DNA from 4 places in the Streptomyces sp. SAI-170 genome. Region 1 is predicted to be linked to each of the others. Evidence: riboswitches for the same ligand, from Rfam matches in the RefSeq annotation. Region 1 holds a riboswitch; each other region holds the start of a gene.
What was found. A riboswitch is a leader RNA that binds a small molecule or an ion and turns the genes downstream of it on or off. The one in region 1 is predicted to bind cyclic di-AMP.

Region 2: another riboswitch for cyclic di-AMP. It lies ahead of RKD23_RS06990 (peptidoglycan DD-metalloendopeptidase family protein); the one in region 1 lies ahead of RKD23_RS22390 (transglycosylase family protein).
Region 3: another riboswitch for cyclic di-AMP. It lies ahead of RKD23_RS15730 (transglycosylase SLT domain-containing protein); the one in region 1 lies ahead of RKD23_RS22390 (transglycosylase family protein).
Region 4: another riboswitch for cyclic di-AMP. It lies ahead of RKD23_RS14825 (NlpC/P60 family protein); the one in region 1 lies ahead of RKD23_RS22390 (transglycosylase family protein).

The regions. Positions count from the first base shown of each region.
Region 1 covers NZ_JBMGQD010000001.1:4,996,187-5,001,595, forward strand. The annotation lists gene RKD23_RS22375 (nucleoside triphosphate pyrophosphohydrolase) at 1-264, shown strand, start outside; gene RKD23_RS22380 (cytochrome P450 family protein) at 484-1,734, shown strand; gene RKD23_RS22385 (transglycosylase family protein) at 1,894-2,952, shown strand; cyclic di-AMP (ydaO/yuaA leader) riboswitch at 3,137-3,315, shown strand; gene RKD23_RS22390 (transglycosylase family protein) at 3,319-4,014, shown strand; gene eno (phosphopyruvate hydratase) at 4,318-5,409, shown strand, end outside.
Region 2 covers NZ_JBMGQD010000001.1:1,518,363-1,523,771, forward strand. The annotation lists gene RKD23_RS06975 (TetR/AcrR family transcriptional regulator) at 1-90, shown strand, start outside; gene RKD23_RS06980 (SGNH/GDSL hydrolase family protein) at 263-1,048, opposite strand; gene RKD23_RS06985 (DUF6250 domain-containing protein) at 1,194-1,910, opposite strand; gene RKD23_RS06990 (peptidoglycan DD-metalloendopeptidase family protein) at 2,238-3,185, opposite strand; cyclic di-AMP (ydaO/yuaA leader) riboswitch at 3,189-3,349, opposite strand; gene RKD23_RS06995 (tyrosine-protein phosphatase) at 3,789-4,583, shown strand; gene RKD23_RS07000 (DUF6126 family protein) at 4,605-4,724, opposite strand; gene RKD23_RS07005 (helix-turn-helix domain-containing protein) at 4,721-5,362, opposite strand.
Region 3 covers NZ_JBMGQD010000001.1:3,544,277-3,549,685, forward strand. The annotation lists gene RKD23_RS15725 (CocE/NonD family hydrolase) at 1-1,566, shown strand, start outside; cyclic di-AMP (ydaO/yuaA leader) riboswitch at 1,835-2,017, shown strand; gene RKD23_RS15730 (transglycosylase SLT domain-containing protein) at 2,021-2,491, shown strand; gene RKD23_RS15735 (HAD family hydrolase) at 2,507-3,331, opposite strand; gene fahA (fumarylacetoacetase) at 3,654-4,874, shown strand; gene RKD23_RS15745 (M56 family metallopeptidase) at 5,335-5,409, shown strand, end outside.
Region 4 covers NZ_JBMGQD010000001.1:3,362,175-3,367,583, reverse strand. The annotation lists gene RKD23_RS14835 (hypothetical protein) at 365-718, shown strand; gene RKD23_RS14830 (hypothetical protein) at 696-1,706, opposite strand; gene RKD23_RS14825 (NlpC/P60 family protein) at 1,836-3,044, opposite strand; cyclic di-AMP (ydaO/yuaA leader) riboswitch at 3,053-3,216, opposite strand; gene pcrA (DNA helicase PcrA) at 3,447-5,409, shown strand, end outside.

The sequences.
Region 1 (5,409 bases):
CGCTCCTCCGTGACCGAGGGCATCCCCCTGCACCAGCCGGGCCTCGCCCTCGCCTCCAAGCTCGCCTCCCGAGCCCGCACGGCAGGCCTGGACGTCCCCCTGCCCCACACCGACGCCATCGGCTACGAACTCCTCGCCCTGGCCGTCCGCGCCGAATCCGAGGGCGTGGATCCGGAAGCGGCCCTCAGAGCAGCGGCCCGCGCCTACCGGGACGCGATACGCGAGACGGAGACGGCCGGGGGAGACGCGGGTACCCAGCACTGACCCGAGGCGGGACCGGCCGGGGCCGGACACCGGGCTGCCCCGGCCCCGAGCCACAGCACACACCACACCCCCAGCCACCCCCCTCACCCTCCTCAAGCCCCCTCCCCAACCCGTTACCGTCAACCGGTGACCAACCACTCCCACTCCAGCCCCGACTCCACCCCCGACCCCGACTCCACCCCCACCCCTCACCCCCCTTCACACCCCGCACCCCCCGAGCTGTTCACCTGGGAGTTCGCCACAGACCCGTACCCCGCCTACGCCTGGCTCAGGGAGCACGCGCCGGTGCGGAAGACGCGGTTGCCGAGTGGGGTGGAGGCGTGGCTGGTCACGCGTTATGCCGATGCCAAGCAGGCGCTGGCGGACGCGCGGTTGTCGAAGAACCCGGAGCATCACGACGAGCCGGCGCACGCGAAGGGGAAGACGGGGATTCCCGGTGAGCGCAAGGCGGAGTTGATGACGCATCTGCTGAACATCGACCCGCCGGACCACACCAGGCTCCGGCGGCTGGTGAGCAAGGCGTTCACACCGCGCAGGGTGGCCGAGTTCGCGCCGCGGGTGCAGGAGTTGACCGACCACCTCATCGACCAGTTCGCGGCGAAGGGCTCGGCGGACCTCATCCATGAGTTCGCCTTCCCGCTGCCCATCTACGCCATCTGCGACATGCTGGGCGTCCCGCGCGAGGACCAGGACGACTTCCGGGACTGGGCGGGCATGATGATCCGGCACGGCGGCGGCCCGCGGGGCGGGGTCGCGCGGTCGGTCAAGAAGATGCGCGGCTATCTCGCCGAGCTCATCCACCGCAAGCGAGAGGCGCTGCCCGCGGAGCCCGCGCCGGGCGAGGACCTCATCTCGGGCCTCATCCGCGCCTCGGACCACGGTGAGCACCTCACCGAGAACGAGGCGGCGGCGATGGCGTTCATCCTGCTGTTCGCCGGGTTCGAGACGACCGTGAACCTCATCGGCAACGGCACGTTCGCCCTGCTCAACCACCCCGAGCAGCGTGAGCGTCTCCAGCGCTCGCTCGCCGCGAAGGAGACCGGCCTCCTCGCGACCGGGGTGGAGGAACTGCTGCGTTTCGACGGGCCGGTGGAGCTGGCGACCTGGCGGTTCGCCACCGGGCCGCTGACCATCGGCGGGCAGGACATCGCGGCCGGCGACCCCGTGCTGGTGGTGCTGGCCGCGGCGGACCGGGACCCGGCGCGGTTCGAGGACCCGGACACCCTCGACCTCGCCCGCCGCGACAACCAGCATCTGGGGTACGGGCACGGCATCCACTACTGCCTGGGCGCCCCGTTGGCCCGGCTGGAGGGGCAGACCGCGCTGGCCACACTGCTCACCCGGCTGCCGGACCTGCGACTGGCCGCGGATCCGGCCGAGTTGCGCTGGCGTGGCGGCCTCATCATGCGGGGCCTGCGCACGCTGCCGGTGGAGTTCACCCCCAGTGCCGGGCCCAGCACAGGAAGCTGACACAGACAAACGTGACACACCCTCAAGTCTGTGATCTTCACGTGATCTGTGCGGCATTAACTTGTGACAAGTGATCGTCTGTCGATACGTTCACCCATCAGCGCGGCGCCCCGCATCACACGCCGCGTCGATCACTGCTGTCGCACGAAAGGCTTCCGCATGCTCTCCGGGAACGGTCGTCACCGTCGCCCCCGCCAGGCTCCGGCTCTCCTCGTCGCGGCCGGAGTGACCGGCTCCGCCATCGCGATCCCGCTGCTCGGCGCCTCGGGCGCGAGCGCGGCGGACGGCACCACCTGGGACCGGGTCGCGGAGTGCGAGACGGGCGGTGCCTGGAGCGCGAACGACGGCTACGGCCACTTCGGCGGCCTGAGGCTGACCCAGACCGACTGGGAGACCTACGGCGGCCTGGACTACGCCCCGAGCCCCGAGCAGGCCAGCCGCCAGCAGCAGATAGCCGTCGCCGAGCGCGTCCTCGCGGACCAGGGCGTCACGGCATGGCCGACCTGCGGCCCGCTCTCGGGCCTCGGTGAGGACTCCGCGCCGGCCGACGTCGACACCGGGGTCTCCGACGACGCCTCCTCGGGCCTGGGCGGCCTGATCGACACCCCCCAGTCGTCCGACACGTCTGGTTCGTCCGACTCCTCCCGTCTGCTCCCCTCTCCGTCCGAGTCGGCCTCGTCGTCTGACGGCTCGTCGACCGAGGCCGATGGCGAGAGCGCCGACAGCGACGCGAGCGACCGGACCACCCAGGACGACCAGGACAATACGACCAAGACGGATCGTTCGCCCGATTCGGATGCCGACCCGAGCGAAGGCTCCGACGCCACTTCACAGGGGCCCGACAGTTCTGCCACGGGCGAGGCGCAGGACGACTCGGACAAGTCAGGCCAGAGTGGTACCTCTTCGGACGAGACCGCCACCGGCCGCCACCGCGGCGACAGCGCCGACGAGGGCGTCGAGGAGGGCGTGGCGGACGGTCGTACGGGCGACTCCACGGGGCGTCACGCCTCGCGCAGCGGTGCGGTCGTGCGGGACGCCGCCGACGGCGAGTACACCGTGCGGGCCGGCGACAGCCTGTGGGGCATCGCCGACTCCCTTGGCCTCCAGGGCGGATGGTCGGAGCTGTATGCCGAGAACCGGCAGACGGTCGGCACCGACCCGGACCTCATCCTGCCCGGTCAGACGCTCGCGGTAGGGGTCGAACCGGTCGAAAAGTAGCGGGAGTTCACGTCACGGTTCGCCGCTAAATGTCCGGTTTGGCGAAACTGTGGGATGAGTCTCAGAAGCCCTGATCGTCTTTGAAAATCCGCCGATCGCCTGTCTACGGTCATGACCGCTCGCCAACACGAGCCCCGGCCGCCACAAACGCCGAATCCTGCCAGTGGCAGCCCGGGAACAGTCGTCGCGTCAAGCGCCGTAGGCAGGAGCGGGGGACCCAAGGTAGGCGCCGGGTCCGGCAGTTGAGGAAACTCGACACCGGAACCGGCTTGGGGTGAAGCCGCAGCTCGTGAGAGCCGCGGCCGGGCAACTCAACCGGCCCGAACCCGACAGCTCACCTCGCAGGCGTCGGTGAGGGGATCCTCCATGCTGTTTTCCGGCAAGGGCAAGCACCGTCGTCCGTCCAAGGCCACTCGCGCCATCGCCATCGCCGGTGTGACCGGCGCCGCCGTCGCCGCCCCGCTGATGGCGGCCGGCAACGCCTCCGCCGCCACCGCCTCCGAGTGGGACGCCGTCGCCCAGTGCGAGTCCGGCGGCAACTGGTCCATCAACACCGGCAACGGCTACTACGGCGGTCTGCAGTTCTCCGCCTCCACCTGGGCCGCGTACGGCGGCACGCAGTACGCCGCCACGGCCGACCAGGCCAGCAAGTCCCAGCAGATCGAGATCGCCGAGAAGGTCCTCGCGGGCCAGGGCAAGGGCGCCTGGCCGGTCTGCGGCGTGGGCCTGTCCAGCACCCCGTACAACGGCGGCTCCGCGGACTCCGGCAGCACCGCCGCGCAGGAGAGCACCCCCGCCCCGGCCCCCGCCCGCGAGACCGAGCAGCAGAGCGCCTCCCGCTCGCAGGAGCGCCCGGCCGCCAAGAAGACCGTCACCACCCCGACCGGCAAGAAGGTCGAGAAGGGCGACGGCGAGTACAAGGTCGTCAAGGGCGACACCCTCAGCTCGATCGCCGAGAAGCACCACGTCAAGGGCGGCTGGCAGAAGCTGTTCCAGCTGAACAAGGACATCATCGACGACGCCGACTTCATCTACCCGGGCCAGCAGCTGCACCTCAAGTAGGCAGCGCTTCCCCCGCCGGCTCCCCGCCCCGGTGCGTGTTCCCCCGTACGCACCGGGGCGGGGTCATGCCCAGGGGTCATGCCCAGGGGTCGTGCCCGGGGCGGGCCCGTACGGCGATGAAGCGCGCGGCTGTGCACGGACGAGCTCACCGCCGCCCGTTTGTTCCGTTCGGAAACAATTTACGATCGGTTTCCGTCCACGGGGTGGGCGATCGGCTGGCCGATCCCCCGGAGGCGGTTAGGCTCGTCTCGCAGAGCCACCACGGTTCTGCTCAAAAGCGTCACATCCACGAAGGAGATGCTCGTGCCGTCCATCGACGTCGTCGTAGCCCGGGAAATCCTGGACTCCCGAGGCAACCCCACGGTCGAGGTCGAGGTCGGCCTCGACGACGGCAGCACGGGTCGTGCCGCCGTCCCGTCCGGCGCCTCCACGGGCGCCTTCGAGGCCATCGAGCTCCGCGACGGCGACTCGAACCGCTACCTCGGCAAGGGCGTCGAGAAGGCCGTCCTCGCGGTCATCGAGCAGATCGGCCCGGAGCTGGTCGGCTACGACGCCACCGAGCAGCGCCTGATCGACCAGGCCATGTTCGACCTGGACGCCACCGACAACAAGGGCTCGCTCGGCGCCAACGCCATCCTCGGCGTCTCCCTCGCCGTCGCCCACGCCGCCTCCGAGGCCAGCGACCTGCCGCTGTTCCGCTACCTGGGCGGCCCGAACGCGCACCTGCTGCCCGTTCCGATGATGAACATCCTGAACGGCGGCTCGCACGCCGACTCCAACGTGGACATCCAGGAGTTCATGATCGCCCCGATCGGCGCGGAGTCCTTCTCCGAGGCCCTGCGCTGGGGCGCCGAGGTCTACCACACGCTGAAGAAGGTCCTGAAGAACAAGGGCCTGGCCACCGGCCTCGGCGACGAGGGCGGCTTCGCCCCGAACCTGGGCTCCAACCGTGAGGCCCTCGACCTCATCCTCGAGGCCATCAAGGAGGCCGGCTACACCCCCGGCGAGCAGATCGCCCTCGCCCTCGACGTGGCCGCGTCCGAGTTCTACAAGGACGGCGTCTACACCTTCGAGGGCAAGGAGCGCTCCGCCGCCGAGATGACCGAGTACTACGCGGAGCTCGTCGACGCGTACCCGCTCGTGTCCATCGAGGACCCGCTGTTCGAGGACGACTGGGACGGCTGGAAGACCATCACCGAGCGTCTCGGTGACAAGGTCCAGCTCGTCGGCGACGACCTGTTCGTCACCAACCCCGAGCGCCTCGCCCGCGGCATCGAGGAGGGCGCCGCCAACGCCCTGCTGGTGAAGGTGAACCAGATCGGCTCGCTCACCGAGACCCTGGACGCCGTCGAGCTGGCCCAGCGCAACGGCTTCAAGTGCATGATGTCCCACCGC
Region 2 (5,409 bases), 3.5 Mb from region 1:
GGTGCGGTGTCGCGGGCGCGGGCTACGGAGTGGGTGGACGAGGCGTTGGCGCGGGAACTGGGGCTGACGGTCGAGGCGTTGACCTCTTAGAGGTCGGCTCGGCGTCGGCCGTCGCCGTGGGGGCGCGGGTTGTCTGCCGACTGCACGCCGTCTTTGGTTGCTCGCGCAGTTCCCCGCGCCCCTTTGGGGGGCGCCGGTTGTTCGTCGACTGCGCGCCGTCTCTGGTTGCTCGCGCAGTTCCCCGCGCCCCCAAAAAGGCTTCTTAAGCCACGGCCTCGATTCTCAGTTTGATCTCGTCCGGCTTCAGGGTGCCCTTCGCTGTGACGTGGTCTCCGGAGGACTCGCCCCGCAGGCGGCGGCCGATCCAGGGGACGAGGTACTCGCGGGCCCAGTGGACGTCGTCGCGGCGGACGTCGAGGGTGCCGCGGGGCGGGAGGGGCGGCCAGGGCTGCTCGGGGTCGGCCGGGATGTCGAGGCCGAGGGCCTGGCCGGCGCGCAGGGCGACGCGGGTGTGGCCCTCGGGCGAGAGGTGGAGCCGGTCGTGGTCCCAGGCGCGGCGGTCCTGGACGGACTTGAGGGACCACAGGTCGAGCACTGGGCAGCCGTAGCGGTCGGCGACGGCCCGCACATGGCCGTTGTACGTCGCGATCTTGCCGCGCAGATGCTTCAGGAGGGGCACGCCACGGGTGTCGAAGCCGGTCGTCACCAGCACCGTGCCGGCCACCTCGGTGAGCGCGGCGACCGCCCGCTCGAATCGCTCGGCGACATCGTCGGGGTCGGTGCCGGGCCGGATGATGTCGTTGCCGCCGGCGCAGAAGCTGACCAGGTCCGGGGCGAGTTCCACGGCCCGCGGCACCTGGTCCGCCACGATCTGGTCGAGCAGCTTCCCGCGCACGGCGAGGTTGGTGTACTCGAAGTCGCCCTCGGGCCGTCGGTCCGCGAGCAGCACCGCGAACCGGTCGGCCCAGCCGACGAACGCCCCGTCGGGGCCGGGGTCGCCGACGCCCTCGGTGAAGCTGTCCCCCACCGCCACGTACGACCCGATCACTGATCTGCTGTCACTCTTCGAATCGTCTGCCACATCGGCCCATGATTCCCCCTCGAATGTGACCTACGCGACCGTAGGAAGGGGTTGACGGGCGGTGAGATAAGCCACGCCTAAAGTCTCGGCAAGTCCGGGAATAACCTCCCGTTCAGCCCTGTTGGGGGTGCGGTCGCCAGATCCGGAACTCACTGATCCGGAAGTGGCTCCAGACCGTACGGAAGGCGAAGTGTCCGCCGGTGTACGGCTCGGGGTCGGTGTAGTCGAACACGAGCCGGCCGTTGTTCCACCACTGCACGCGCGATCCGGCCGACACGATCCGCACATGGTGGGGCTGGTTCGGCACGAGCAGCGGCTCGGTGTAGTCGTACACGAGCGGCCGGACCCCCGCCTCCCCGACGTAACGGCGCAGCCTGGTGGTGGTGTTGCCGTTGGCGCCGTAGCCGGCGTAGTACGTCCTGAGGTGGTCGTACTCGGCGAGGGCGCCGCCGCGCGGGGTGGCGAACAGGTCGTGCGGGGAGCGGGCGTCGACCGCGTTCCAGAAGTTGTTGAGGTCGGAGACACGGTCGTTGACGCCGCCCTCGGACACCGGCACGGCCGTGTACTCCAGTACGTACGGGCCTTCGAGCCGCTGCCGGAACCAGACCGTGGCCCCAGCCGGTACGTCCACCTCCAGCACCCCGCCGGACGCGGTGACCGTGCCGCCGTCCTGCAGTTCGGTCGCCCACCGGCCGAGGCCGTGCCGGAAGTCGTCGTGGGCGAGCAGACGCCCGTGGCGGGGGCTCGCGCTCGCGGGACCGGCCGGGGCGAGCGCCGCGAGGGCCGCTCCGGCGGCCAGGGCTCCGAACGTTCTGCGCGTGGTCGTCACGGAAGAGGCTCCTTCGGCAAGGGTGAGCGGGGGCTGCCCCGGAGTGTCGACCGGTGGTTGCGGTGAACTCCGGGCGCGCGTCGGTGAGTTCGACCACGGCCGCCGTGACGGCGTGGGCGTGCACCGCTGAACGCGCCAGAACGTCAGAAGAAAGCGCTTGCCGTCCTGTCGGGGACCACTCTGGCCGCAACCCGCCCCCGCTGTCGACACCCCGGCGGACTCCGCCACACCACCGCAACACGGCGACCACGAACCCCCGGGTCCGGACGCACCGAAGGCCGGACCCGGGGATCGGGGTCCGGCCTTCGGCGGTGTGGGCCGCGGGCGTCAGCCGATGGCGACGCCGTGCGAGCGGAGGTAGGCGACCGGGTCCACGTCGGAGCCGTAGTCCGGGGTGGTGCGGATCTCGAAGTGCAGGTGCGGGCCGGTCACATTGCCGGTCGCGCCGGAGAGGCCGACCTGCTGCCCGGCGGTCACCGTCTGGCCGGCCGAGACGGAGAGCGCGGACAGGTGGGCGTACTGGGCGTAGTAGCCGTCGGCGAGCTTGACGACGACCTGGTTGCCGTACGCGCCGCCCCAGCCCGCGGAGACGACGGTGCCCGCGCCGACGGCCTTGAGCGAGGTGCCGGTCGGGACGACGAAGTCGGCGCCGGTGTGGTAGCCGCTGGACCACATGCTGCCCGCCACGCGGTAGCCGGTGCCGACGGTGGCTCCGCTCACGGGGGCGGTGTAGCCGTTCGCCGCGGTGGTGTCCGCCTGGGTGGCGGCCGGCTCGGAGGCCTTCGAGGAGTCAGCGGTCTCGGAGGACTGCGTGGCCGGCTTCGGCGCCTCGGACTTCTGCGGCGCGGAGGACTTCTTCGCGTCGGAGTCGGAGGACTGCGTGGCCGCGGCCTTCTTGCCGAGCGACAGCTTCAGGCCCGGGTGGATCAGCGACGGGTCGCTGCCGACGACCTCACGGTTGTCCTGGTACAGCTTCTGCCAGCCACCGCTGACGTGCTGCTCCTGGGCGATCTTCGAGAGATAGTCGCCGACCTTCACGGAATACGTGCGCGGCGTCGCGGCCTTCTTCTCGGCGGCCTTGGTGGTGACGGCGGTCTTCTGGACCGCCGCGGCCGAGCTGACGGCCTTCTCGGGGACGGACTGTCCGGTCGCGGCATTCGCACCGGTGGCCGCGAGAAGCGGCAGGGCGAGTGCGGCGCCACCGGTACCGGCGACGGCGATGGAACGGGTCAGGCGCTGGGCCTTGGGACGGCGGTGCTTACCCTTCGCGGGCATGGGCGTTTTCCTCTCCGGCGCCTGCGAGGTGAGCTGTCGGGTGCGGACTGGAGATGTCCGGCCGCGACGGGCGCGGCTTAACCCCGAGCCTGTTTCCGGAGACCGGAACAGGCGGATGTACCTGTGGGTCCCCCGCTCCTGCCGTACACGGGTGGGTTTGCGCGGGCTCCGGTCGGCGGCAGGATTAGGCGTCCGTCCGGATCGGTGGCGAACGTAAGCGACCAAGACGCAAAGGGACAAGCAAGAGGTTCCACCCGAAGGCCTTCTTCTTGATCCCTTTCGGGAATTCCCGGTCACCCTCCGTGCAATTCAGCCGTTCCGTATTCGTCAAATGCCCTTGAAAAACGCATTGATTACGTGAGCATGACGGGCGACGCACGGTCACGGCTATGACGCTGCTCACGTGACGCTGCTCCACGTTCCTTTATTCCAGAGCGAGTTGGAAGGAAGGCGCTAATTCGGACAGAAAGCCCAGATGTGACGCAGACGGAGAAGCAGCACATACATATCCCAGGGAAGCCGTGTCGTAGAGTCAGTCGTATGGTCATGGACGTGTCCGTCGGTCGAGCCGCACCGGCGGGACCCGACCGGAGGGAGCCCCACGTGACGCAGCAGGTCCCGTCGACCGAGCCGGAGCTGGCCGGAGTCCGTAATTTCCGTGACGTGGGCGGACTGCCGACCGTCGACGGACGCCGGGTGCGCCAGGGCGTGCTCTTCCGCAGCGGCCACCTCGCGCACGCGACCGCCGAGGACGCGGCCTTTCTCGCCACCCTGGGCCTGCACACGATCTTCGACTTCCGCAACGCGGCGGACCAGAAGCTGGAGGGCCCGGACGTCGAGCTGCCGGGCGTGCGCAACGTCAACCTTCCGCTGAGCGACCCGGCCGACGGCGCCGAGTTCTGGAAGATGGTCCGCGACGGCGACCTGGACCAGCTGCGCTCGATCCTCGCCGACGGCAAGGCGGCGAACCGGATGATCACCTCGTACCGGATCATGGTCAAGGAGCGCACCGCCGAGCACTCCCAGGTGCTGCACGCCCTCGCCGAGGACAGCGTCCCCGCCCTGATGCACTGCGCGGCGGGCAAGGACCGCGCCGGCCTGTCGATCGCCGTGACCCTGCTGGCCCTGGGCGTCGAGCGCGACGCGATCCTCACCGACTACCTGGAGTCGAACGCCAAGCACCGCCGCTACAAGGTGCGCCGGGGCGGCGGCGCCTCCGCCTACTCGCCGGAGGTCATGGAGCTGCTCAGCCCGCTGTTCGACGCCCGCGCGGAGTATCTGACGGCGGCGATGGAGACCATCGAGGAGACTTGGGGCGGGGTCGACGCCTATCTGGAGCAGGGCCTCGGTGTGACGCCCGAGACCCGCGAGCTGCTGCGGGACCGGCTGCTCGACTGAGCCGGCCTGAGCGGCGGGGGCCTACTTGGCTCCGACCTCGAACAGCAGATAGAGGAACCCGGCGAAGACGTGCCCGGCCGCGATGTAGATCAGCAGCCGGATCCACAGGGTGCGCGGAAACTTCTCCTCGATGTCGCTCATGGCGTGTCTCCCGTCATGGGGCCCAGGCACAGCGCGGCCGTGGGGCTCTGCAGCAGGGTGTGGACGAAGAGAAGGTCGACGCCGCCCTCGTCCTCGGCGGCGATGCGGTGCGGGGTCAGCGAGTCGAAGTGCGCGCTGTCCCCGGGACCGAGGCGGTGCGCGCTGTCGCCGAGGCGCAGCCGCAGCCGCCCCGTCAGGACGTGCAGCCACTCCTCGCCGGGGTGCACGCGCACGATGTCGCCCTGGGAGCCGTACGGCACGTGCACCCGCAGGGCCTGCATGCCGCGGCCGGGCGCGCCGGCCTGCCAGTAGGTCCAGCCGCCCGCCCGGGTCGGCTCCATGTCGGCGGCCCGTACGACGGCGTCCCGGTCGGCGACGCGCTCGCCCAGCAGCTCGGAGACGGTCGTACCGTAGATGCGGGCGAGCGCGAGCAGCATCGGCAGCGAGGCCTGGCGCCGGCCGGTCTCCAGCCGGGACAGATGCGCGGGCGAGAGCCCGGCGGACCGCGCGGCCGCCTCCAGCGTGAGGGAGGCCCGGCGGCGCAGGGCCCGCAGCTGGGGCGCGACGGCGGGCAGGTCACCCACCGGCGTCTCGGCGGCCGGCTCGTCCGCTGAGGGCTCGGTCTCGTGAGAGCTCATGCTCTCCATTCAGCCGCAGGCTTGCCTCTCGGGCAAATTTGTTGCCT
Region 3 (5,409 bases), 1.5 Mb from region 1:
GCTCTCGCGCCCGAGCCGCTCAGGGCGGTCGTCGCGGTCTGCTGCGCGGACGACCATCCCGACAACGAACCGCACTCCGCCTCGGGTTCCGTCCGGGCGGAAGAGGTGCAGACCCGCTCCGCCGCGGCCCTCGCCCGCGTCTGCCTCCCGCCTGATCCGTCGTACGCCGGTCAGGACTGGCGCGATCTGTGGCTGAAGCGCCTGGAGGCCGTCTCGCCGGTGGTGCACGCGTGGCTGGACCCGCAGCCCGGGGACGCTCCCTGGCCGCAGGGCGGCGGCAGTGTCGACCCCGACGCGATCCGCGCGGCCGTGCTCGCGGTGAGCGGCTGGCACGACCCGTACCGCGACACCGTGCTCCACCTGCTGGAGCGCCTGCCCGCCGACCGGGTCCGCGGCCTGCTCGGCCCCTGGCCCCACCGCTACCCCGACCGCGACCGGCCGCCCGGCCCGGCGATCGGCTTCCTCCAGGAGACGCTGCGCTGGTGGGACCACTGGCTCAAGGGCGCGGACACCGGCGTCCTGCGCGAGCCCCTGCTGCGCTCCTACGTCACCGACGCGCACCGCCCGGCCACGGCGCAGCCGGCGCTGCCCGGCCGCTGGACCGGCGAGCCCGCCTGGCCGTCGCCGCTGGTGACGCCGGTGACGTACGCCCTCCAGGGCGCCCCCGTCGTCGTACGGTCGCCGATGCACACCGGTGTGGACGCCGGCCGCTTCCGCCCGCTCGGCCATGACGCCGATCTGCCGCCCGACCAGCGCGAGGAGGACGCACGGTCGGCGTGCTTCGAGTTCGAGGTGGGCGAGGAGACCTGGGTGCTGGGGCGGCCCCGGGTGCGGCTGCGGCTGAGCTGCGCGACGCCGCGCGGGCAGGTGGCCGCCCGGCTGTGCGACGTGGCCCCGGACGGGTCCTCGACGCTGGTCACACGCGGGATGCTCGACCTCGTGGCCGAGGGGACGTCGCAGACGGCGGACTTCTCCCTTAGCGCCGCCGGGTACGCCTTTCCGGCCGGGCATCGCATCCGGCTCGCCGTCTCCTCGGCGTACTGGCCGTGGATGTGGCCCGAGCCGGAGTCGGCGGCCGGTTTCACGCTTGACCCGGCGGGCAGCACGCTGGAGCTGCCGGTGCGCTCTCGCCGGGCGGGCGCGGAGGTCGCCTTCGAGGAGCCCGAGCAGGCCGAGCCGCTGGGGGTGAGCCTGCCGGCCACCCTGGACGAGCCGCGGCCGGAGCGGCTGGTGGTGCGCGAGGTCGCCGAGGACGTGTGGCGCCTGGAGGCCCTTCCGGTTCGGGGCGGCACGCGCGTGTACCCGGACGGCCTCGAGCTCACCGAGGAGGCGCTGGAGACGTACACGATCCGCTCCGACGACCCGCTGTCGGCCCGCGCCCGCTCGGAGTGGTCGATCGGGCTGCACCGGCCCGAGCTGCCCTGGGCCACCACCGTCCGCACCCGCTCGGAGATCGGCTGCGACGCGGAGCACTTCGTCACCTCCGACGAGGTGGTGTGCACGGAGGGCGGCGAGGTCGTCTTCCACCGCACCTGGGAGCGGCGGATTCCACGGACCGCCGATTGAGGGCGAGTTGGGGCTGATGCCCTAATTGCCGCTCTTGTGACTGACGGTGAGATGGCTCACTGCGGGGCCGGGCGCGCGGCGAACGGCCCTCGCGGCATGCACGGGGCCCCGCCGCCTGGTTGAGCGGATGTCGCCATAAAGGATCAAGTGCCACAAACGGACTGATCTTGCCCGACCGGTGCTTTGTGTGAATCCGGTACTTGTTTCGCCCATGTGCTCTCGCATACGTTCCCGGCCTGCCGGGCGGACGCCGAATCCTGCCGCCGCCCATTGGCATCCACCGACCACGCAGCGGCAGGAGCGGGGGACCTAGGTAAGTCGCCGTACCGGACGTCGTACCAGCCACGACACCCGGCACGGCTTGGGGTCAAGCCATGCCTCTTCGGGCCTGGCCGGGCACCTTTCCGCCCGAACCCGACAGCTCACCTCGCAGGCGCCGGAGAGGACGTTCCCCATGCCTGCGCACACGCATGCAAACCGCCGCCCCCGTCTCGCCCGTGCCCTCACCGCCGCCGGTGTGGCCGCCGCCGCGCTCGCCCTGCCGCTCGTCGGCGCGACCGGCGCCTCGGCCGCCCCCACGACCACCACGTCGGCGACCATCTACCCGAACACCCTCGACGGCTGGATCCGCCAGTCGCTCGACGTCATGGCCCAGAACGGCATCCCGGGCAGCTACGACGGCATCTACCGCAACATCATGCGCGAGTCGTCGGGCAACCCGCTCGCCATCAACAACTGGGACTCCAACGCGCTCGCGGGCACCCCGTCCAAGGGCCTGCTCCAGGTCATCGACCCCACCTTCGCGGCGTACCACGTGCCCGGCACCGCCTTCGACCCGTACGACCCGGTCGCGAACATCACCGCCGCCTGCAACTACGCGGCGGCCCGCTACGGCTCGATCGACAACGTCTTCGGCGCGTACTGATCACCTCTCGGCCCCTCAGCCGTAGAGCCGTTCGAGGACGACGGCGATGCCGTCGTCCTCGTTCGAGCAGGTGATCTCGTCGGCCACCGCCTTCAGTTCCGGGTGCGCGTTGGCCATGGCCACGCCGTGCGCGGCCCAGTCGAACATCGGGATGTCATTGGGCATGTCACCGAAGGCGAGGGTGTCCGCGGGCGTCAGACCGAGCCGGCGGGCCGCCAGCGCCAGGCCCGTCGCCTTGGTGACGCCGCACGGCTGCAGCTCCACCGTCCCGGGCCCCGACATGGTGACCGTCGCCAGCGAACCCACCACCGCCCGCGCCACCGCCGCCAACTCGTCGTCGTTCAGGTCGGGATGGCGCAGCAGCACCTTGCTGATCGGCTCGCACCACAGGTCGTCGCGGCGGCGCACCCGCACTGCGGGCAGGGTCGGGTGCGGCATCGTGTAGCCGGGCTCGATGAGGGTGAGCCCGTCGACGCCGTCCTGGTCCACGGCCGCGTACACCTGCCCCACCTCGGCCTCGATCTTGCCGAGCGCGGTCTCGGCGAGCTCCCGGTCCAGGGTGACGGACCACAGCAGCCGGTCGGCGCCGACGTCGTAGAGCTGCGCGCCCTGCCCGCACACCGCGAGCCCCGTACAGCCCAGGTCTTCGAGGAGGGGGCGCACCCGGGGCGCGGGCCTGCCGGTCACCACCAGATGTCGGGCGCCGGCGTGCGCCACCAGCGTCAGAGCGGCCCGCGACCGATCGGAGAAGGTGTCGTCGCCGCGAAGCAGCGTGCCGTCCAGATCGGTGGCGATGAGTGAGTACGTGGTGCGCTCGGCATATGCGGTGGGTGCGGCCATGATCAGAGAATACGGACATCGCGCGCCCCCACCCCGGCGCGAACCGACCCTCGCAAGGCGCCTCCTCCCAGCCCACGCGCCCCTTCAACTCCCTTTCGCGCTCCGGTAATTCACCCCCAGGTGTCGCTTCCCGGGCCGACGGCCTGCCTGCCCGGCGCCTTCCTCTCCCCGTCCCGGCGGCGGGACCTCGCCGAGCCCTGGGGCACTGCCCAAGACGGCCGCCTCGGCCGTAACGTGTGGCCCAGCCACCCACCTGTGCCCCGCACCGGTGGGCGGCCGCACGGCACCGCACACGGCACGCACGAGAGCGAGGCACAACCGCATGCCCCCCTTCGATGTCCCCGAGGGCGACCCCTTCGGCCCGCACAACCTTCCGTACGGTGTGTTCTCCACCGGAGGCCCGGACGAGCGGACCGTCGGCGTCCGGCTCGGTGACCACGTCCTCGACGCGGGCGCGGCGGCCCGGGCCCTCGGCTCCCCCTACGCCACCCTGCTCGCCCAGCCCTCCCTGGACCGGCTGCTGGCCGCGGGCCGCACTGCCTGGTCGGACGTCCGGCGCGCGCTGACGGCGTGGGTGACGGTGCCCTCGTACCGCGAGACCATCGAGCCGCTCATGCACCCGCTCGACTCGGTGACCCTGCACCTGCCGTTCACGGTCGCGGACTACGTCGACTTCTACGCCTCCGAGAACCACGCCCGTAACGTCGGCCAGATGTTCCGGCCCGACGCCGAGGACTCCCTCACCCCGAACTGGAAGCACCTGCCGATCGGCTATCACGGCCGCTCCGGCACGGTCGTGGTCTCCGGCACCGACGTGATCCGCCCCGCCGGCCAGCGCAAGGCCCCCACCGACCCGGCCCCGGTGTTCGGCCCGTCCGTCCGCCTCGACATCGAGGCCGAGGTCGGCTTCCTCGTCGGCACGCCGTCGCCCATGGGCAGCCCGGTGCCACTCGCCGGCTTCCGCGACCACGTCTTCGGCCTGTGCCTCCTGAACGACTGGTCCGCGCGCGATCTCCAGGCCTGGGAGTACGTCCCCCTGGGCCCCTTCCTCGGCAAGTCCTTCGCCACCTCCGTGTCGGCGTGGATCACCCCGCTGGAGGCGCTGGAGGAGGCCCGCGTCGCCCCGCCGGAGCGCACCCACCCGCTGCTGCCCTACCTCGACGACTCCGACGAGGAGCCCCACGGCTACGACCTGCACCTCTCCGTCGCGATCAACGGCCATGTCGTCTCCGAACCTCCCTTCTCCACCATGTACTGGACAGCCGCCCAGCAACTCGCCCACATGACGGTCAACGGCGCCTCCCTGCGCACCGGCGACCTCTACGGCTCCGGCACCATCAGCGGCCCCACCGAGGCCCAGCGCGGCTCCCTCCTCGAACTGACCTGGAACGGCCGCGACCCCCTCGAACTCCCCGACGGCAAGCGCACGTTCCTGGAGGACGGCGACGTCGTCACCCTGACCGCCTGGGCCCCCGGGCCGGGCGGGACCCGAGTGGGCCTCGGCGAGGTCACGGGCCGGATCGCCCCGGGACGGACGGCCTGAGCCAGCCGCTCCGCGGGTGAGCCGACCGGCTCCGCGGGTGGGCACGGGATACGGCCCGGGTCGCCAGGCAACCGCGGCCAAGTCGCCCTGCGGCCGAGTCGCCGGACGGGATACGGCCCGGGTCACCGGGCGAGTGCGCCCGAGGAACGGATGCGGCCCGGGTCGCCGGGGCGAGTCCGGCCGAGGAACCGGATGCGGCCCAGGTCGCCGGAGCGAGTGCGGCCGAGTCGCCGAACGGCATCGGATGCGGCCGGGATCACCGTGCGGGTGCACCGGGGTGCTCGTTCCGCGGAGCGGTCGTGCTGGATTTGTTACGTCGCTCGCCCGTCGCCGTCATACTGGCGGCGGGCGATCGCCGGTCCGGTCCGTCGGCCGGAGGGTGAGGTGCCCGGCGTTCCACCGTGCACCGCCCGCCTGCCCCGCAGCCGACCCCTCCCGATCAGGATCCGGAGCCCGTGGCATGACTGTCTGCATGCTCCTGCTGAGCGTCGTCGCCGTGACGGCCGCTGTGCCGGTCCCCCGTGCCCTGACCCGG
Region 4 (5,409 bases), 1.6 Mb from region 1:
GGGACGGCCCGCGCGTCCGGCGGCGCCCGCACAGGGGGGAGCGGACCGCCGCCGGACCTTCTCGGCGGTGGTGCCCGGCTGCCGCCCCTGGCCCGGGCGGCGGTGGGAATCCGGTCACCTGGGGGAGGACGCTAGACCCGTGTGTGACGGCTCGGTAACGCGATGTACGGAAGTGTCGGCAGGGGACCGGTGGGCGACCGTATCTGTCCTCCTTCCGGGTTCGGGGCGGTCGACTTCTCGGGGTGCGCTGACCGATGTGACGGTTCCGGGGCTGGTGGGAGGGGCGAGGTGTTATGGGGCGCATATATGCAGGGGGTGGGCCGGTGTGAGGGGGTGGTCCGGCCGCTGATTAGGCTCCGGCCTCATGGACGTACTCATCCATCTCTTCGTGGGCCTGCACATCATCGGCATCGCCTCGCTCCTGGGCGGCTTCCTCACCCAGATGAAGGCGATGGGGCAGGGCACCGCCCGCTTCGTCCCGGCGATGCTGCACGGCGCCCTGACGATGCTGGTCACCGGCGTGATCCTGGTCGGCCTCAACCAGGCCGACGACCAGTCGGTGAACAACATCAAGATCGGCGTGAAGCTGGCCCTGCTGATCGTGATCCTGGGGCTCGTCTATGTGAAGCGGGACGAGGAGAAGGTGGACAAGGGGATGTTCGGCCTGGTCGGCCTGCTGACCACGGCGAACATCTTCATCGCGGTGCTCTGGACCTGACCCGCTCCGCGCGGTGCCGGGGCGCCGGACCGCGCAGCTCGGTCCGGGCGTTCAGGACGGCCCCGACGGCGACGGCCAGCCAGGCGGCCACCCCGATCCACAGCAGCACCCGCCCCGGCCCCTTCAGCCACGGCACATCGTCGGCGGCGGCGAAGGACAGCGTCGCCGCCGCCGTCATGCCCATCGGGAAGACGGTGGCCCAGCGCCGCACGTCGTAGCGGGGGCGCGGCCACCCCACCTCGGTGACCAGCAGGACGGCGTACCAGGCCACGGCGAGGACGAGCACCGCCGCGGTGACCGCGCGCAGGACACCGTGGGCGTCGTCGTTCCACAGCCGCAGCCGCGCGCTGTCGGCGGCGATCAGCCGGGAGCCGGCGAGCGCCGCGATCGCCAGCGCCCCGCCCGCGACCCACTGATCACCGGCCCCACGCGTCATCTCGGCCGGCTCGAAGCGGGCCAGCGTGAAGCCGTCGAGGACGAGCCCCAGCCAGAACAGCACCAGTGCCGCGTGCGCGAGCCAGGCTGCATGCTCCGCCGCCGCGAGCGTCGCCCCGAGCACGGCGAGCCCCTCCGTCGCCACACAGCCCAGGAACACCGCACCCGGCATACGCGGCTTCCAGTGCTTGATGACGTCCACCAGCAGCACCGGCCACAACAGCGTGGCCAGCGCCAGCAGCGCCCCGGCCAGGGCCTGCCAGCCCAGAGCGGACACGCGCGTGCCGAGGACGGTGGTCGCGGCGACGGCCGTCAGCGCCGCCGGCGTCCCGGCCTCGGCCAGCCACCTCGACCGCTCCCGCAGCAGTCGTACGACGAAATCCGCGGCCAGTCCCAGCCACGCGGCGCCGGCCAGGGCGAGCAGAATCCGGGACAGCACCTCGTGCCCGGCCAGGTGCAGCCCGACCGAGACGACGCCGGTCGCCATCACGGCGGCCCCGGCGGCGGGCGGGCGTTGCGCCCACCAGGCGCGCAGGGAAGAGGTACCGGGCATGCGGCCGATGCTAGGGAGCGGGTACGGGGTCCGCGCGTTCGCATGGGCCATCCAGTGGCGCGCCCTCGAGGCGGCGGCCCGGCACCGGGCTCGCCGCCCCAAGACCGACAGCTCGCTGAGCGGCGAAGGTCAGGCCGGCCGCACCACGCTGTGGATCGAGGACTCCCCGTCGTAGTAGATCGACTCCTCGCGGACGTACGCGCCCGGCTTCGGGGCGTGGATCATCATGCCGTTGCCGATGTAGATGCCGACATGGGTGACGTCGGCGTAGAAGAAGACGAGGTCACCGGGCTGGGCGTCCGACAACGGCACCGTCGTGCCGGAGTTGACCTGGTCGTACGTGACGCGCGGGATGTCCACGCCCGCGGCCTTCCAGGCGGCCTGGGTGAGACCGGAGCAGTCGTAGGAGTCGGGGCCGGTCGCGCCCCAGACGTACGGCTTGCCGATCTGGGCGCGGGAGAAGGCGAGCGCCTTCTCGGCCTTGGCGGCGTAGGTGGAGTCGGTGGTCGGGGAGGTCGGGGTCGTCGAGGGGTCAGAGGTGCCGGTGCCGCCGGTCGAGGTGGACGAGTCGCCGCTCGCGGCCTCCTCCTGCGCCGCAGCCTCGGCAGCCTTGCGCTGCCGCTCCTCCTCCGCGGCCTGCTGCGCGGCGAGCTCGGCGGCCTTGCGGGCGGCCTCCTCGCGCTTGCGTTCCTCGATCGCCGCGAGCCGTGCCTTCTCCTCGGCGGTCAGCTGGGACAGCAGCACGCGCGCGGTGGAGAGCTTCTTCTGGACGGTGGCCTTGGCCGTCCTCAGCTCGGTCTGCGAGTCGGTGAGCGTCGACAGGCTCTCGGTGGCCTCGCGGCGCTTCTCCATGGTCGCGGACTGCTGGGTGATGTAGTCGTCGACCGCGTCCTTCTGGCGGCCGGTGAGCCGGTCCATCAGCTGGGTCTGGTCGAAGTAGTCCTGCGGGGTGTCCGCGAGCAGGAGGGTCGCCGTGTCGGGCGCGGACGCGCCGGTGCGGTACTGGGCCGCGGCGAAGGAGCCGAGCTGCTCGCGCGCCTCGTTCAGCTGCTCGGTGCGCTTCGCCACGTCGTCGAGGAGGGAGTCCACGCGCTTGCGCTGCTTGGCGGTCCGCTCCTTGGCGGCGTTGTACTTCTCGGTCGCCGTCTCCGCCTGCCGGTAGAGATCGTCGACCTTCTTCTCGACCTCTTCCAGGCTCGCCCGGTCGTCGTCCGAGGGGCTGGCGTTGGCCGTCTGGGACAGCAGGGCCACGGAGGTGAGGGCCGCGGTGGCCAGGGCGGGGGTCCGTATGCCTGCGACGCGCGTCCCGGTGGTGCGCGGCTTGCGGTGCGACGCCAAGGGTGGCGACTCCTTCCATCTGCCGCCTACCGGGTTAGCTGTCGGGTTCGGGCGTGTTCGGAAGGTGTGCCCTACGGCGCTCCCCGCGAGGGAGTGGGCCGATTCACCCCAGGTTCGGTGGGTCCCCGGCTCCGGTGGCGTGCGGGCGCACCGGACTCGGCGGAGGCCGCGCGGCCCGGCGACGTTCGCCGGTGGGGGTCGTACGGCCTGCCCGGCACCGTAGCCAACTCGTGTGGCCCCTGTGAAGGTTGACGGGTGATATGCCCGATACATTTTCGTGACCTTGGCGTGAGCGGGACAGAAGTGCCGCAGGCCGTGCCCACAGGGTCACGCAGGGTGGTGTCGGCGGAGTTCTCGAGACGGCGACCGGTTGTCAGTGGCGACCCCTAGACTCGGAGAGCGATGAGCAGCCTCTTTGACGACAGCTTCCTGGCGGACCTCCAGAGCCCTCGCGGGCACGAGGAGGAGCACCCGCCGCCGCCCGAGGACGATCACGCTCCGGAGCAGCTTCCGGACGATCTGTTCGGCGGGAAGTTCGACGTGCCCCCGGACCGGGACGCCTACTACCGCGACGGCGCCCCGCGCCCGGCCCTGGACGCGGCAGCGCTGCTGGAGGGGCTGAACGAGAACCAGCGCGCCGCCGTCGTCCACTCCGGCACGCCCCTGCTCATCGTGGCCGGCGCCGGCTCCGGCAAGACCCGTGTGCTCACCCACCGCATCGCCCACCTGCTCGCCGAGCGGAACGTGCACCCGGGCCAGATCCTCGCGATCACCTTCACCAACAAGGCCGCGGGCGAGATGAAGGAGCGCGTCGAGCAGCTCGTCGGCCCCCGGGCCAACGCGATGTGGGTCATGACCTTCCACAGCGCGTGCGTGCGCATCCTGCGCCGCGAGTCCAAGAAGCTCGGCTTCACCTCCTCCTTCTCGATCTACGACGCCGCCGACTCCAAGCGCCTGATGGCCCTGGTCTGCCGCGACCTGGACCTCGACCCCAAGCGCTTCCCGCCCAAGTCCTTCAGTGCCAAGATCAGCAACCTCAAGAACGAGCTGATCGACGAGGAGGACTTCGCCGCCCAGGCCTCCGACGGCTTCGAGAAGACCCTCGCCCAGGCCTACGCCCTCTACCAGTCCCGGCTGCGCGAGGCGAACGCCCTCGACTTCGACGACCTGATCATGACGACGGTCAACCTGCTGCGCGCCTTCCCGGACGTCGCCGAGCACTACCGCCGCCGTTTCCGGCACGTCCTGGTCGACGAGTACCAGGACACCAACCACGCCCAGTACGCCCTGGTGCGCGAGCTGGTGGGGACCACCGAGCACCCCGTCGATGTACCGCCCAGCGAGTACGACGTGCCGCCCGCCGAGCTGTGCGTCGTCGGTGACGCGGACCAGTCGATCTACGCCTTCCGCGGCGCGACCATCCGCAACATCCTCCAGTTCGAGGAGGACTACCCGGACGCGACGACGATCCTGCTGGAGCAGAACTACCGCTCCACGCAGACGATCCTCTCCGCGGCCAACGCCGTCATCGAGCGCAACGAGTCCCGCCGCCCCAAGAACCTGTGGACCAACGCGGGCTCCGGCGCGCGCATCACCGGCTATGTCGCCGACACCGAGCACGACGAGGCGCAGTTCGTCGCCGACGAGATAGACCGCCTCACGGACGCGGGCGAAGCGAAGGCCGGCGACGTCGCCGTCTTCTACCGCACCAACGCCCAGTCCCGCGTCTTCGAAGAGGTCTTCATCCGCGTCGGCCTGCCCTACAAGGTCGTCGGCGGCGTCCGCTTCTACGAGCGCAAGGAGGTCCGGGACGTCCTGGCCTACCTCCGGGTGCTGGCCAACCCCGAGGACTCCGTCCCGCTGCGGCGCATCCTCAACGTCCCCAAGCGCGGCATCGGCGAGCGCGCCGAGGCGATGATCGACGCCCTCTCCCAGCGGGAGAAGATCAGCTTCCCGCAGGCGCTCAAGCGGGTCGACGAGGCGTACGGCATGGCCGCGCGGTCCACGAACGCCGTCAAGCGGTTCAACACGCTGATGGAGGAACTCCGTACGATCGTCGAGTCCGGCGCGGGACCGGCCACCATCCTGGAGGCCGTCCTCGAACGCACCGGCTACCTCGCCGAGCTCCAGGCCTCCACCGACCCGCAGGACGAGACCCGCATCGAGAACCTCCAGGAACTCGCCGCCGTGGCCCTGGAGTTCGAGCAGGAGTCGGAGGAAGGGGCCGCCGGAGGGCTGGCCGCCTTCCTGGAGCGGGTCGCACTCGTCGCCGACTCCGACCAGATCCCCGACGAGGACGAGGAAGGCTCCGGCGTCATCACCCTGATGACCCTGCACACCGCCAAGGGCCTGGAGTTCCCCGTCG